2 linked regions of the Gimesia benthica genome follow. Each later gene encodes a partner of the first gene's protein in a complex. Links are inferred from orthologs where the notes say so. Each region holds a gene or a part of one and is shown in the gene's direction. Other genes may lie near its edges.

Evidence for each region. The genes of interacting proteins can lie anywhere in the genome.
Region 2: the proteins of F1728_RS28475 (region 1) and F1728_RS26175 are in contact, whole or in part, in a crystal structure (PDB 5UE9), measured with the Lactococcus lactis proteins. The link is inferred for Gimesia benthica from one-to-one orthologs. Residues at the interface, in WP_023189152.1 of Lactococcus lactis: Leu4, Gln5, Ala47, Ser48, Met49, Leu50, Leu51, Arg52, Arg53, Met95, Leu98, Arg223, Met224, Ala225, Cys226, Ile228, Gly229, Ala230, Cys231, Tyr232, Ala233, Val235, Glu236, His237, Asn243, His244, Ala245, Lys247, Glu250; in WP_025017116.1 of Lactococcus lactis: Gly25, Phe27, Phe29, Glu32, Tyr33, Lys35, Tyr36, Lys48, Phe56, Thr60, Pro61, Arg62, Val63, Ala64, Glu65, Thr66, Ala67, Ser68, Gly69, Met70, Ile74, Gln77, Pro223, Glu251, Phe274, Ala275, Pro277, Phe278.

What each region holds. Positions count from the first base shown.
Region 1 is NZ_CP043930.1:7,268,851-7,275,718, forward strand. Bases 1-2,962 are described here. They hold F1728_RS28475 (dihydroorotate dehydrogenase electron transfer subunit), read left to right. Parts: upstream 1-1,026; coding sequence 1,027-1,899; downstream 1,900-2,962. Other genes in these bases: F1728_RS28470 (pseudouridine synthase), read left to right, coding at 2-988; F1728_RS28480 (DNA-binding transcriptional response regulator), read left to right, coding at 1,973-2,962. In the rest of the region: more of F1728_RS28480, read left to right, coding at 2,963-2,992; F1728_RS28485 (serine/threonine protein kinase), read left to right, coding at 3,266-4,972; F1728_RS28490 (hypothetical protein), read right to left, coding at 4,996-5,280; F1728_RS28495 (Ldh family oxidoreductase), read right to left, coding at 5,374-6,435.
Region 2 is NZ_CP043930.1:6,685,404-6,692,279, reverse strand. Bases 2,579-5,548 are described here. They hold F1728_RS26175 (dihydroorotate dehydrogenase), read left to right. Parts: upstream 2,579-3,582; coding sequence 3,583-4,515; downstream 4,516-5,548. Other genes in these bases: trpS (tryptophan--tRNA ligase), read left to right, coding at 4,589-5,548; F1728_RS26180 (HU family DNA-binding protein), read left to right, coding at 2,579-2,609. Outside these bases: F1728_RS26195 (ArnT family glycosyltransferase), read left to right, coding at 1-349; mobA (molybdenum cofactor guanylyltransferase), read right to left, coding at 372-1,022; F1728_RS26185 (YkgJ family cysteine cluster protein), read left to right, coding at 1,100-1,531; more of F1728_RS26180, read left to right, coding at 2,139-2,578; more of trpS, read left to right, coding at 5,549-5,569; F1728_RS26165 (hypothetical protein), read left to right, coding at 5,580-6,254; F1728_RS26160 (outer membrane protein assembly factor BamB family protein), read left to right, coding at 6,345-6,876.

The sequences.
Region 1 (6,868 bases):
CATGAGTTCCGATAACCCCACCCCGTCCGAATCCGATTCCCCCACAGACGACAGCCACCTGATTCGTTTGCAGAAATATCTGGCAGCGACCGGTCTGGGGTCCCGTCGTCATTGTGAAGAATACATCGAAACCGGACGCGTGACCGTCGACGGGGAGATCGTGACCGAACTGGGCGCCCGCATCGATCCCGAAACGCAGGTCATCACCGTGGATGGCGAGCGGGCCCGCATGGAACCCCGTCGATATTTTCTGTTGAACAAACCGTCCGGTTTTCTCTGTACGAACCAGGATCCGGCGGGAAGGCGACGGGTGATTGACCTGTTTCCCGGCGAAGGGCAGCGGCTGTTTACCGTCGGTCGGCTGGATGAAAACAGTGAAGGTCTGCTGCTGGTGACCAATGACGGTGCGATGGCTCAGCGTCTTGCACATCCACGTTATCGCGTCGCACGAACCTATCATGTGCAGGTCGCCGGTCATCCGACTCGGGAAAAGCTGGACGAACTGCGAAAAGGGGTGCGGTTCAAAGAAGGTGTCTTCCGCGTTTCCGGTTTAAAACCGTTGAAAAAGCAGGGGAAAAGTACCTTTCTGGAAATGACGCTGCACGAAGGACAGAACCGTGAGATCCGGCGAATGATGGCCCGCATCGGCCATAAAGTCATGCAGCTGATTCGCGTCCGCTTTGGTCCGCTGAACCTGGGAAAACTCAAATCGGGCGAATACCGACGGCTGTCGGATACCGAACTTAAAAAACTGCGGGAGATGCTGAATGAGCAGCATTCCCCCGATCTCCGCAAGCGTAAAAGCAAGAAGAAAGCGGCTCCCAGTCGCGGAAAACCGGCCCGGCGTGGTGCGGGAAAAAATATTTCAGACAAAGAGACAGGTGGAAAAAAACGGTCTGTCGGCAATAAAGGAAAACGAGGGGCCTCTGCGGTTCCGAAGAAACCCGCTCAGAAGAAGTCCACAGGACGTCGCATTATCGGCGATTAACGAGCGGGAACCACTGAGCGCCGGCAAGGAAAGCAAACATGACAGAGACTCACGCATTCAGCGATTGTGCAACCCCCCAGTATTTGGCAGCAACAGTCACCGAACAGGTCCAGATGGCAAAGGATACCTGGCGGCTGCGAATTCACTGTCCCGAAATCGCGCGGGTGATTCTGCCTGGCCAGTTCTTCATGGTCCGCGAGCCGGGCGTAAACGATCCGCTGCTGGGGCGTCCCTTCGCACTCTACGATACCTGCCTGGACGAAGCGGGACAGCCGATCGGGCTGGACTTTGGTTACGTGGTGGTCGGAAAACTGACCTCCCGCATGACGCACTGGCAACCCGGTGATCAGGTCGAAATCTGGGGACCGCTGGGGAATGGCTTCCCGCAGCCCGGTCCCGGTTCGCTGGTCATGGTGGCGGGCGGGATCGGACAGACGCCGTTTCTGGCGACCGCCCGGGAAGCACTGGGGCAACGTACTTATGGTGAGCCGGTGCGGAAACTGGAAGCGTTTCCCGAGCGAGTGAGCCTGCTGTACGGGGCTCGTTCGGAAGCATACCTGGCAGGGCTGGATGATTTTCGCCTCGATGGGCTGGAAGTCGAAGTAGCTACCGATGATGGCTCGTTTGGACATGCCGGCTATGTCACCGAACTGCTCAAGCAGCGGATTGAAAGCGATGCACCTCCCGAGACCATCTTCTGTTGTGGTCCGGAACCGATGATGGAAGCGGTCAGTAAGCTCGCCCAGGAAGCAGGGATTTCCTGCTGGCTGTCACTGGAGACACCGATGGCCTGTGGCTTTGGCGCCTGTTTCAGTTGTGTCGCGAAAGTCCGCGTCGGTGCTGACGACTGGGACTATCGGCGAACCTGCGTAGAAGGGCCCGTGTTTAACGCCGAACAGCTGATATTTTAGACGCGGAACGCGACCTCGTATTGACAGTTTTGAACGGAAAACCCTATAGTTCAGGCTGATTTCAGGTCGGGACATGAACGTGCAGGATGATGAACACAACCAGACAGGGGCAGCGGCTTTCGCGGATTTCGCAGAAAGACAGTCTCGGTCTCCGCAGTCAGACCGACTTTCGCCGACAGATGACTCTCAAGCCTCCTCTGAGCAAAATCATTCTTCCGTGATTCCGCCCCGCTTTCGTTTGCTGTTTGTGAGCAATCAGCGCCCCGAGTGGGTAGGCTTTGCTTTACGGCTGGATGCTATCGGCTGTGAAGAGCCCCGTCTGGAGTGGGCCTCGAATGCCGAAGAGATGCTCAAACTGCTGAGCAATCACAGCTACGATTGTCTGTTGATTCAGGCCGACGTTGAGGGACGTCATAACTGCGGCGAACTGCTGCAGGCGATTCGCGTCAGTGGTTGTGATGAACCGATCGTCCTGGTTTCACCCGTTCCCGATGATCGACTGGCACTGGCTGCCTGTGAATTCCAGGCGGAACTGCTGGTTTCCCCCGCCGGCTGGGACTCACCCGCATTATTGGATTATGTGCAACGGGCATTGTGGGTACAGCAACTGCAGGAAGACCATCATCGCCTGCAGGTCGAGAATCATCGTCGCCTGGTCCGCGAACGGGATGAAGCCGAGCGGTTGCTGAATCAGCAGCGCTCGATGGTCGAGCAGCTGCAGACGCTGGTCTACCCGGGAGAATTCGAACCGTCTGCTGGAGAAGCACCGGCTGAACAGAGTGTTCCCGAAGTGTCCATGTCGGATGCACAGATTCCTGCTGACATTCCAGAATACTATCATGAGCTGCTGCGAACCTATGTGATCATGGGCTCCGGGAGTCTGAAGGATGAGATTATCCAGATTGCGGAACTGCTGGCAGCGGCCCGATTGACCTCGCGTCAGGTACTGGAGTTCCATCTGGAGTGTGTGGAGACGATTGTCCGGGGGCTGGGGAACCGAAGTTCACGGCATGTCATGTCGCGTGCGGACCTGCTGGCACTGGAGATGATGGTCCACCTGGGTGAGTGTTACCAGAAGAGATTGTCTGAGTAGTATAAGTTACGTGATTGTAACAGCTTATACCCTCCCACGCATATTTGAGCTTCCCGGAGAAAAACTACTGTCAATCGTATCTCCGAGTACCTATAATAATTGACAATATGCTGCCCTCCACGTTCAGTTTATTTGATATATCGAACAGACGGTACGAGCCTGAAGAAAACCTGACAGGAATTGACAGATCGCTGCGGCTGACAACGAGGCGCTCACGGACGGTATTCAGCGATGCTCCTGTCTAATCCAGGTTTCTACCGGGGAACTTTGAGGATGAGTTCAAAACCAACACCCCATTCTGCTGCTAATACAAAATCGATGCCTACTCTGATTTCCAAGGAGATCAGAAAAGATGCCGGCAAATTCTGTCCGCATGCCGGGGTCGTCTCTCGCGGTTCAGGCAGTATGTTTCAGGAGCAGGGACGAACGTTGCTGCTCCAGCGTCTGCGAATGGCATCCCTGCTGTTAGGGCTGGGGGCAACTGCGTTTCTGATCCGCGGTTTCTGGCTGGGTGAGTACAAGAACCCCCACGACAGTCAGATGCTGCTGCTGGATGGCGTTCTGGCGGTGATTCTTTTCTCCGTCTCCGCCTTTCTGTGGTGGAAGCCCTGCCTCTGTAAATACCGCCTGCGGATCTGCGAAGCGATCACTTTCGGTGCACCTGCCTGTTTTTTCATCTGGTGGCACTTCAGTGAGCTCTGTGCCTGCGATCCGGTTTTACTGGGCAAAGTCGCTTTTGAATTTCCCCTGAGAACCGCATTCCCCTGGGTGATATTAATCTTCACTTACGGGATCTTTATACCGAATTCGCTGAAGGGTGTGATCTCGGTGGTGAGCCTGATGGTCATCAGCCCGATTGTGGGCGCGATCATGACCGGAATGCAGGTGCCCCAGGTGTCAGAAGTACTGTATAGCGGCGGTTTGTCGGAGATAATCATCCTGCTGCTGATTGCCGGGAGCACTGCCGTCTATGGTTCGCATCGGGTTGACAGTTTGAGGCGTGAAGCCTTCGACTTGAAAAGCGTGGGGATGTACACGCTCCGCAAGCAGATCGGCAGTGGCGGGATGGGCGAAGTCTATCTGGCCGAGCATCGGTTGCTGAAGCGTCCCTGTGCGATCAAGCTGATCCGGCGGGACAAGGTCGATGATGAAAATGTCCTGCTGCGGTTTGAAAGCGAAGTGCAGGCGACTGCTGGCCTGACGCACCCGAATACAATTGAGATCTACGATTACGGGCATACCGAAGAGGGGACATTCTATTATGCAATGGAATTCCTGCCCGGACTGAACCTGCAGGAAATCGTGGAGCGGTTTGGACCTCTGCCCCAGGAGCGGGTTGTGTATCTGCTCAGACAGGTCTGTTCTGCCCTGGCGGAAGCACACCAGAAGGGACTGATTCACCGCGATATCAAGCCGGGGAACATTTTCTCAGCCGAGCGTGGCGGTCTGTTCGATGTGGCCAAACTGCTCGACTTTGGTCTGGTTAAGTATCATCGTACCGATGACGTTTCGCTGGAGTTAACCATGGAAGGGGCCGTGGTGGGATCTCCGCTGTATACGAGTCCTGAAGTGGTCACTGGAGATGGCAGTCCCGGACCGCGGTCCGACATTTACTCACTGGGGGCGAGCGCTTATTACCTGCTGACCGGGAAACCGGTCTTTGAAGGGGATAACGCTTTGAAGGTGATGTTCGCCCATGCGAGCCAGGCCGTGAAACCGTTGCGGGAACTGAATCCGGAGGTCTCTCCTGAACTGGAAGAGATCATTATGAAATGCCTGGAGAAGAAGCCGGACGATCGTTACCAGAACTCTGCCGAACTGCTGGAGGCTCTGGAACAGCTACAGGTCAATAGCTGGACCCAGGCCCAGGCATCCGAGTGGTGGTCTGAAGCCGAGCATATGGTACAGCATGTATCCGAAGATGACGAATTTGCGTCCGATTATCTGAAAGCCACGACGGTACTCCCCGTTAATGTCTGATTGATACCTGGATCGCCAGCGTTCTAACTGCGGGACTTATGTTGCCAGTTGAGGCGATCGCGGGTCAAAAAGCCGTGCCGAAGGGCACAGTCGACGCAATACAGGTCGTGACCGTTGGTGACAACGATCTCGCCGTGCATCAGCAGGTGGAAATGATCCTCGCCCGGAAACTTGGAGAAGCAGTACTCCTTGGACGAGGATGTTTTCACGAAAATCGTGATGTTTTCCGCATCATTGATGGGCACATAGAGCCGCGCATCCTGCTCGGGAGCGGGCTGGTTCGAATTCGGATCCATTTCATTCGCCATGGCTAAAGCTCCCGGTTTGTAGGCTGATTGAAATCAGACAGCCTCGCGAACTGTCTGGTCAATTCGCGAGGCTGTTGTGTCATCGATGGCTGATCAGTCCTGGACTTCCGGAACGGGAACGTCGAGTTCTTCAGCCAGTTTGGTCAGTGCTTCCCAGTTCCCTTTATCGAGGGAAATGCCTGTTTCATTACGGGTGGCAGCGGTTTTCTTTTCCGGGTCGCCCGGCAGAAAGACTTCTGTAACGCCGTCCTTGAGAGGCACGCTGCGGACATACTTTTCGAGATTGGTAATCTCGTTCAACAGGTGATTTTGACCACCCAGGTGAGTCGGGTCGATCACGACCACAAACACACAGTTCCCCTTTGGTGGTGGAGGATCAGGGAAGGCACACTGTCCACCCGAGAGGGCACCACAGAGCATTTCGACCATGAAGGACAGACCGAAACCTTTGTAGGCCTGATCGCCGCCCATGGGAAGGATTGTCCCTGGAGGATCGCCGTAGAGCATGTTGGGGTCGGTAGTGGGATTGCCATCCGGATCCAGAATCAGGCCGGGAGGAACCTGTTCTCCGGCAATTTTCTTGATGCGGACTTTACCTTCTGCGGTGGCAGAAGTGCCGAAGTCGAGTACGAAGGGACCTTTTTCTCCACCGGGCATGCCGATACAGATCGGATTGGTTCCCAGACGGGGACGCTTGCCTCCCACTGGCGCCACGCGGGGGGCGGAGCCGTGTGTGTTGGCGCAGATGATGGATGCCATACCTTTGGCGGCAGCCATTTCCGCGTATTCTCCCAGGCGGCCGATGTGCGAAGCGTGTTTCAGGGTTCCGACAGAGACACCCAGGTTGCCCGCTTTTTCGATCAGGCGATTCATCAGGTCATGCATCACGGTCTGACCGAATCCCCAGCCGCCGTCGCCGTTGATTGCAGCCGGTGTTTCGTTCAGGATCTTCAGAGTTTCACCGGCTTTGAGAATGCCTTCTTTGACACGGCCCATGTAGAACGGAAGACGCATCACGCCGTGGGAATCGTGCCCCAGCAGGTTGGCGTCGACCAGGCTTTTGGAAACGATGCGCGCTTCTTCTTCAGTGGCGCCGCCTTTGAGCATGAGCGTTTCGGTAAATTTTTGCAGCGACTCGGCAGAGATAACAGGCACTTCTGATGACCCTCTATGTTAATGGATGTTTGAATGAGCAAATTTACATGCCATAACTGATGTAAAGCTGACGTTGACCTTCATCATACAAACAAATCCAGATCCGGTAAATTTAGTGAATCGTCCGATTTTTCCTGTTGAAAAGAAAAATCAGTACGCAGCCCGGCAACCACGTTGAGCAGGGCACTTCAATGTATCAGGAGTGTTCCGGTTAGATAAAAGCGGCATGGTATTCCATGCCTCTGAGGGGGCAGGAAACGACTTAAGTGAATTGCCAGCGGTGTCATTCATCAGTCGGAATTCTAAAAATGCGGATCGCACAGGGAAAAAGTCCGTCCTGATAACGAATAGTGGAACTCCATAATCTTCTCAAATTTTAACAAAGACAACGGCACACAAACTCTTGCGACAGATGCCTCTGCGGTTGGACGAT
Region 2 (6,876 bases), 580 kb from region 1 along the record:
CAAAGCGTATCTGGAACAGCATCCAACAGACGACCTGGGACTGGCGTATTTCGGTACGATTCCCCCTTCAATGTTGGGGACTCCGTATCGCATCCCGCCGGAACTGCAGCCGCAACCGGGAACGTATGCGATCAGTGCCAGCCTGCTGCAGGGGCGCCCCTATTCGGTGCGTAAAGAGGATGGCAGCCGGCACAATCTCGGTACCGATGCCCTCGGCTATTTCCGCTTTTTTGAACCCAAACGACGGCTGGGATACTCCATCAACGTGTATGAGCTGACACCCGAAGACGTTTACCGCTGGCAGAATGCGGTCAACCAGGCGCGCATGGGGCTCATGCCTTCCAATTAAAACCGACTGTCTGCCGGAATGCTCAGTCAGAAAACGGAAGTACTGTTGAATCCGTGATTTCCAGTTCGTTGAGCAGTGTCTGGTACTGAGCACGCGTATTGATATTTCGCAGGCTCCGCAGCCCCGGATCAATTTCCTGCAGTTCCGTCGTTTCCAGAAAGACAGAATCCACCTGCGCGACGAGGTCAATCGGGCGTCGTTTTCCCTGTGACAACAGTTGTTGAATCGTCTCGAGCAGCGAGACGCGATAGATGGCCGCCAGCGGGTGCAGGCGATCTCCTTCGCGAACCATAGCCAGTTGTTTGTTTCCCAGACGGGAGCAGAGGCATTCGATCATTGATGTCTGGATCAGAGGCGTATCACAGCCCGATACAAACACGGCTTCGCATTTCCCGTGCAATGCTTCAATTCCCTGCCCAATCGCCGCGAGAGGCCCTTCCAGCGGCTCTCGATCGAAATAAACGGGAACACCGGCAGGCAGTGTGGGAAGTTGTTGATCCGGGGAGGCCATCACCACTACCGGACTGACACAGGAGCCAATAATTCTCACTACGCGCTGCAGCATCACCTCCTGGCCCAGAGGCAGCAGGGCTTTAGGATAATTCATCCGCGAACTGGCACCACCACAGAGTACGATTCCGCCGATCTTCAATTCTGCGTTTGAGTTTGACATCTCAGCTCAAGTAATTTACAAACAAAAATGAAAGTCACAGTTTAACAACTTCTCCTCTCAAGAAGCGATCCGAAATCATGAGTGATCAGAATTCTGAACAGGAACCATGGTATCGCGATGGCCTGAATTTCACCTGTACACAATGTGGAAACTGTTGCACGGGCGCGCCGGGAGTGGTCTGGGTCGATGATGCAGAAATCAAAGCGATAGCAGACTTAACGGAAAAATCGACGGGAGAAATTCTGTTAATGCATACTCGACTTTATGCAGGTCGACGCACCTTAACGGAATATGCAAACGGGGATTGCACTTTCTTTGATCCAGAAAAACGTGGCTGCACAATTTATGAAGCACGTCCGGTGCAATGTCGCACCTGGCCTTTCTGGAATTCGAATCTGAAAGACAAAGCAAGTTGGGACTCTCTCTCTCCCGACTGCCCTGGTGCAGGTAAAGGTGCCTTCGTCAGCTTCGAAGAAATTCAAAAACGGTCTGAGCAGATCGACTTGTGATTCAGCAGCGTGTCGTAAGTCAGGTGAGAACTTTCCGTTTGTTCCGCGCACTGTTTTCACAACGACAACGCGCTGACTTGAAATGCATTTCGATACCGTCAGAATCTCGATCGCCTGGTGAATTTTGATTTTATTTCGGTTCAATAAGTAACGGTTGAGCAAGACTTTGGAACGTCGAAAACGACTTGTTCTGCTCACAGAGGGCACTTTTTTTATTTAACTTCGAAGTTTGTCAAAAAATCTTACAGTCTGGATATAGGGACTATAACGAAGTTACGAATCCTGGTTCCGGGGTTCTGAGCCGAAACCGGCTCTATTCCTATCCTGTTTTCCAGATTACACTTAAGATCGTCTCACCAGCTCATTTCACGTCGAAATCCCCTGCATTTGCGGTTTTGGCTTTTGACAGTTGAACAGTGTCTCCCTGTCCAAGAACCAGGCGCGAAACCCCTGCGCTGAAAGATCGGTCTTGACTTACTGTTCAATTGTGGGAAATAATCTATTGTGACACTAAGTCGTGTAACCCATTACAGTTGAGACGGCTCTCGAGTGCCCAGCGGAAGGGCGTAGCTGTCCGACGGCTTCTCAAAATTGGGAGAACCCAGTCGTGACGAAAAAAGAGATTGTCAAAGTGATTTCGGAAGAGATTGGTCTGACACAACTCAAGACAAAAGAGATTGTGCAAAAAACGTTCGATGCGATTGTCGATACACTCGTCACCGACAAACGAATCGAGCTCCGCAATTTTGGCGTTTTCGAAGTCAAAAAGCGGGCGGCCCGTAAAGCCAGAAATCCAAGAACAGGCGAACGCGTCGACGTGGAGGAGAAGTACGTCGTCACATTCAAGCCTGGTAAGGAAATGGAAAAACGTGTACGCGACCTGGAAGAAGAAGCAGCCAAGCTCAAAGCGGCCGCTGCCTCCCAACCACCGGTAAGCAGTCCACCTGCGGCGTCAACACCACCGCAGCAGACTCCTCCACCGTCGTCGGCACCACCCAGTCCCGGTACGACACCAGGGTCCCCTCAAGTAGGAAGCTACAACAATTCCTACCCGTCGGGTACGCAGCATACACCTTAAGCCTTTTTCTTAAAGACCTTATTGTGGAAAGAACTGGTATGAGTTTTCTCATAACCGGTCTGATTTGATGGTACATCAACAGACCGGTTTTTTTATGCCCCTTACTACCTGATCTCACTTCTCTCAGCGTCTGATGAACGATTATTCCGTATCAGAGGCCCATTTCAGCCCTCAATGGCCCGATTACCAAAATAATTGGAATAATCCGCATTTTTTACCAAAGTCACCTGATCCGGTTGTCGATAAAACGATCTAGAGGAGAATAAAAGCGGTATTTATAATCATATCTCTCCACTCTCCTCCCTTCACATTTCAGCACTTTAACCCCTTCGATATCGGTTTGATGCCTTGATTTCAATGGATTGAATTAAGGGATCTCTGCCTGGGATCACTACCAGCAAATATGGCACGACCATATCATGGAGAAAAAAATGCGTAAGTTTCTTTTGGCCAGCATGTTAATTGCAGTATCGCTCACTCAGGTCGGATGTGTGGTTCCTATCTACTCATCTTCACGTGATGACCGTACTCGTCAATTAATCTTCCAGTCTGAAAGTATGCGTCACATCCCAAAGATCTGGGAACGTATCTGGGGACTGGATATGCCTGACGTAGCCACGCCATACCGAACACATGGTGGTGTCATCTAACGCATCCTCCCGGGGTCATTCCGCTTGCCCGGGCGCAAACGGATCCGTTGAACAGTTGACGCTTCAGACATAATTGCAGCTGCCGTAATTCTCATTTCGGCAGCTGTTTCGCTTTTACCAGTTCGCTATTTACGCCTCGCTCTAACTGGTTCTCTCCCGTCGGTAACGCTAAGATGTGACTCAGTGGATCCACGTTGATCTGCGTCTCGAGTGCCCTGGTAATACCAGCCGACTTTCACGCCCGGCGATTGACGGGGCACGCTCTATTTCAATCCAGACTTCAATAGATGAGACAGCCTCCGGCTGTCCCGGATAACGACTCGATGAACGCCCCGACCCAAACGGATCTGTTATCAGTTACGCTGAACCGTCTCCAGCTCAAAAACCCGATCCTGGTCGCCTCTGGTACATTCGGGTATGCACGTGAAATGCAACCCTTCCTTGATTTCTCCCGACTGGGAGGCATCATCCCCAAAACCATCACGACGGAGCCGCGGATTGGAAATGCTCCCCCCCGCACCGTTGAAACGAGTGCCGGCCTGCTGAACTCAATCGGGCTGGATAACGACGGCATTGATCTCTTCCTCGAGAAACATCTCAACTACCTCGCATCGCTGGAAACCGCGCTGATTGTGAACATCGCCGGCCGCTCGATCGAGGAAATGGCCCGGATGGCAGAACGGCTGAATGCCTTTCCGGATCAGATCACGGCCCTGGAACTGAACATTTCCTGCCCCAATGTGAGTGGCGGTGTCGATTTCGGCACACAGCCCGAGCTGACCGAGCAGATGCTCAAACAGGTAACCGAGAGCTGTGAGTTACCCGTGATTGCCAAGCTGACCCCCAACGTCACCAGCGTGGTCGACATTGCCCAGGCGGCGAAAGCAGGGGGCGCAGATGCGGTCTCACTGATCAATACGGTTCAGGGAACCGCCATCGACTGGCGTCGCCGCAAACCGATTCTGGGGGGCGTCTTCGGCGGACTGAGCGGCCCTGCCATCAAACCAGTGGCCTTACGCGTCGTCTGCCAGGTGGCCCGGGCCGTGGATATTCCCATCATCGGCGTGGGTGGGATCTCTAATATCGACGATGTCATGGAGTTCATCGTCGCGGGTGCCTCTGCCGTCCAGATCGGAACCGCCAACTTCTACAATCCAGGGCTCGCGACTCAGCTGGTCACGGAGCTGGAACAGAATCTGATCGCGGAAAACTGCTCACAAGTCAGCGAACTCGTGGGCACGCTGGTGTATCCATAATACTGGCACTGTCTCACACACCGTAGCCTGACCATCCACAATCGAATTTTTAAGCGACAAAGAGAATAAACTCATGCGAGTGTTATCGGGAATTCAACCCACGGGCCGCTTCCACTGGGGGAATTACTTCGGGGCCATCAAACAGTACATCGACCTGCAGGACAACGACCAGGCATTCTACTTTATTGCCGACCTCCACGCCCTGACGACCGTTCGCGATGCCGAGCAACTGAGACAGAACACCATTGATGCGGCCCTGGACCTGCTGGCATTAGGACTCGATCCCAAACAGGCGACTCTCTTCCGCCAGTCGGATGTTCCTGAGGTGACCAGCCTGACCTGGATTCTGATGACGATCACGCAGATGAGTCTGCTGGAAAAATGTCACGCCTACAAAGACAAAAAGGCCAATGGAATCGCTGCGGACGCCGGTCTGTTTACTTACCCGGTGCTGATGGCTGCAGATATTCTGCTGTATGACAGCGACCTGGTACCGGTGGGTCAGGATCAGGTACAGCACATCGAAGTCACCCGCGACCTGGCCCAGCGGTTCAACATGCTGTTTGGCGAAACTCTGACACTGCCGAACTCCCGCACGCTGGATACCTCGGCCAAAGTGCCGGGTACGGACGGAAGGAAGATGTCCAAAAGTTACGGCAACGTGATTGAGATCTTCGAAACGGCCAAGCAACAGCGCAAGAAAGTCATGTCGATCAAAACGGACTCTGCAGCCCTGGAAGATCCCAAAGATCCTGACAACTGTGCCGTGTTTGCCCTGTATCAGCTCTTTGCTGACGAAACTCAGCAGGCAGAGCTGGCAGCCCGCTATCGTGCCGGCGGCATGGGTTATGGTGAAGCCAAGCAGGCAGTCCACGATGCGGCTCTGGAATACTTCGGGGAAGCCCGGGAACGCCGCGAACAGCTGGCCGCCGATCTGGACACCGTCCACGATATTCTCGCGGAAGGGGCCCGGAAAGCGCGGGAAAAAGGGAAAGAAGTTCTGGAGCGGGTACAGTCTGCCTGCGGCCTGGGAACCAGTCACCTGTCGAAATGAAAAGAGTCGCATGTCGGATCCAACTTCAGAAGTACAATCTGAATCGCCGGGGTCCAGAACGGGCTTCCTCTCCTGGTTGATCATCGGTCTGGTTTTGATGACGGCACTTTCGCTGCTGGCCGTCCATCTGCCCGAGCGGCTCAAACTGATTCTGGTCTACGCCGTCGTCTATGGGCTGGTGGCGGGAGCGATGCTCTCGACCCTCGCCGTGAAAACGGGACTGACCGTGACACGCGGGATTTTGCTGACGATCGTGATCCTGACCATCGCCGGACAGGGCCTGGTGCTCTATCTGTCTCATCAGCGATACCAGGCAGCGACTCTCCGACAATTCAAACTGGATCAGACGACGCTGGTCATCGACCGGATGTTCGCGACGGGAGAACCTCCCGAAGATCCGCAGGCCCGAAAAGAGTATGACCAGGTATTAGAACAGTTCCAGGCGGCGAAGAAGGAACGCCAGGAGAAGAAGGAGCATCTGCTCAAAATCTCCTCGTATCTCGAACATCGGATTTCCCCGGTGGCGCAACTGAATGCCCCCTGGCCCCTGCTCTTCTGGCTGGTGGAACTGACGCTGTGCTGTGTGGCTGCGGTCTGGGCCAGCCGTCAGGTCACCCAACCTGCAGCTCTTGACTCCGAGCCAATAGAGACTGCTCTGACAGACCAGGAATCGACAGAGAGTTGAACCTCGTCCCGCGTCGTGCTACTTTGATAGAGAGAAAAACGACTGCCTTCCTGCGATCTGCTGTCCCCAACCTGACAAAGGTTCGACCCCATGCTCCCATTACGCTCGCGTATACTGGCCCTCTTCCTGTCCGTTCTGAGCCTTGCAGTAAATTCCGCTTCCGCAGCGGACTGGCCCATGTGGCGACACGATCCCCAACGCTCGGCTGAGACCGCACAATCGCTGCCTGAGAGTCTGTTTGTCCAATGGGTTCACAAACTGCCGGCGCTTGAGCCCGCTTTCAATAATGAGCGACTGCAGTTCGACGCAGGCTATGAACCGATCGTGAAAGACCAGCGGCTGTTTTACGGTTCCTCGCAAACGGATTCCGTCACCGCCATTGATGTGGCCACCGGTAAGGAACTCTGGCGTTTCACCACCGATGGCCCGGTTCGTCTGGCTCCGGTCGCCTGGCAGGATCTGGTGATCTTCGGTTCGGATGACGGCTGCGTCTATGCGGTGGCAGCTGAGACCGGCGCACTGCGGTGGAAATACCGGGCGGTTCCTTCCCAGCGACTGATTCTGGGTAACCGCCGCCTGATCTCCGTCTGGCCAGTTCGCGGTGGCCCGGTGATCGAAGAGA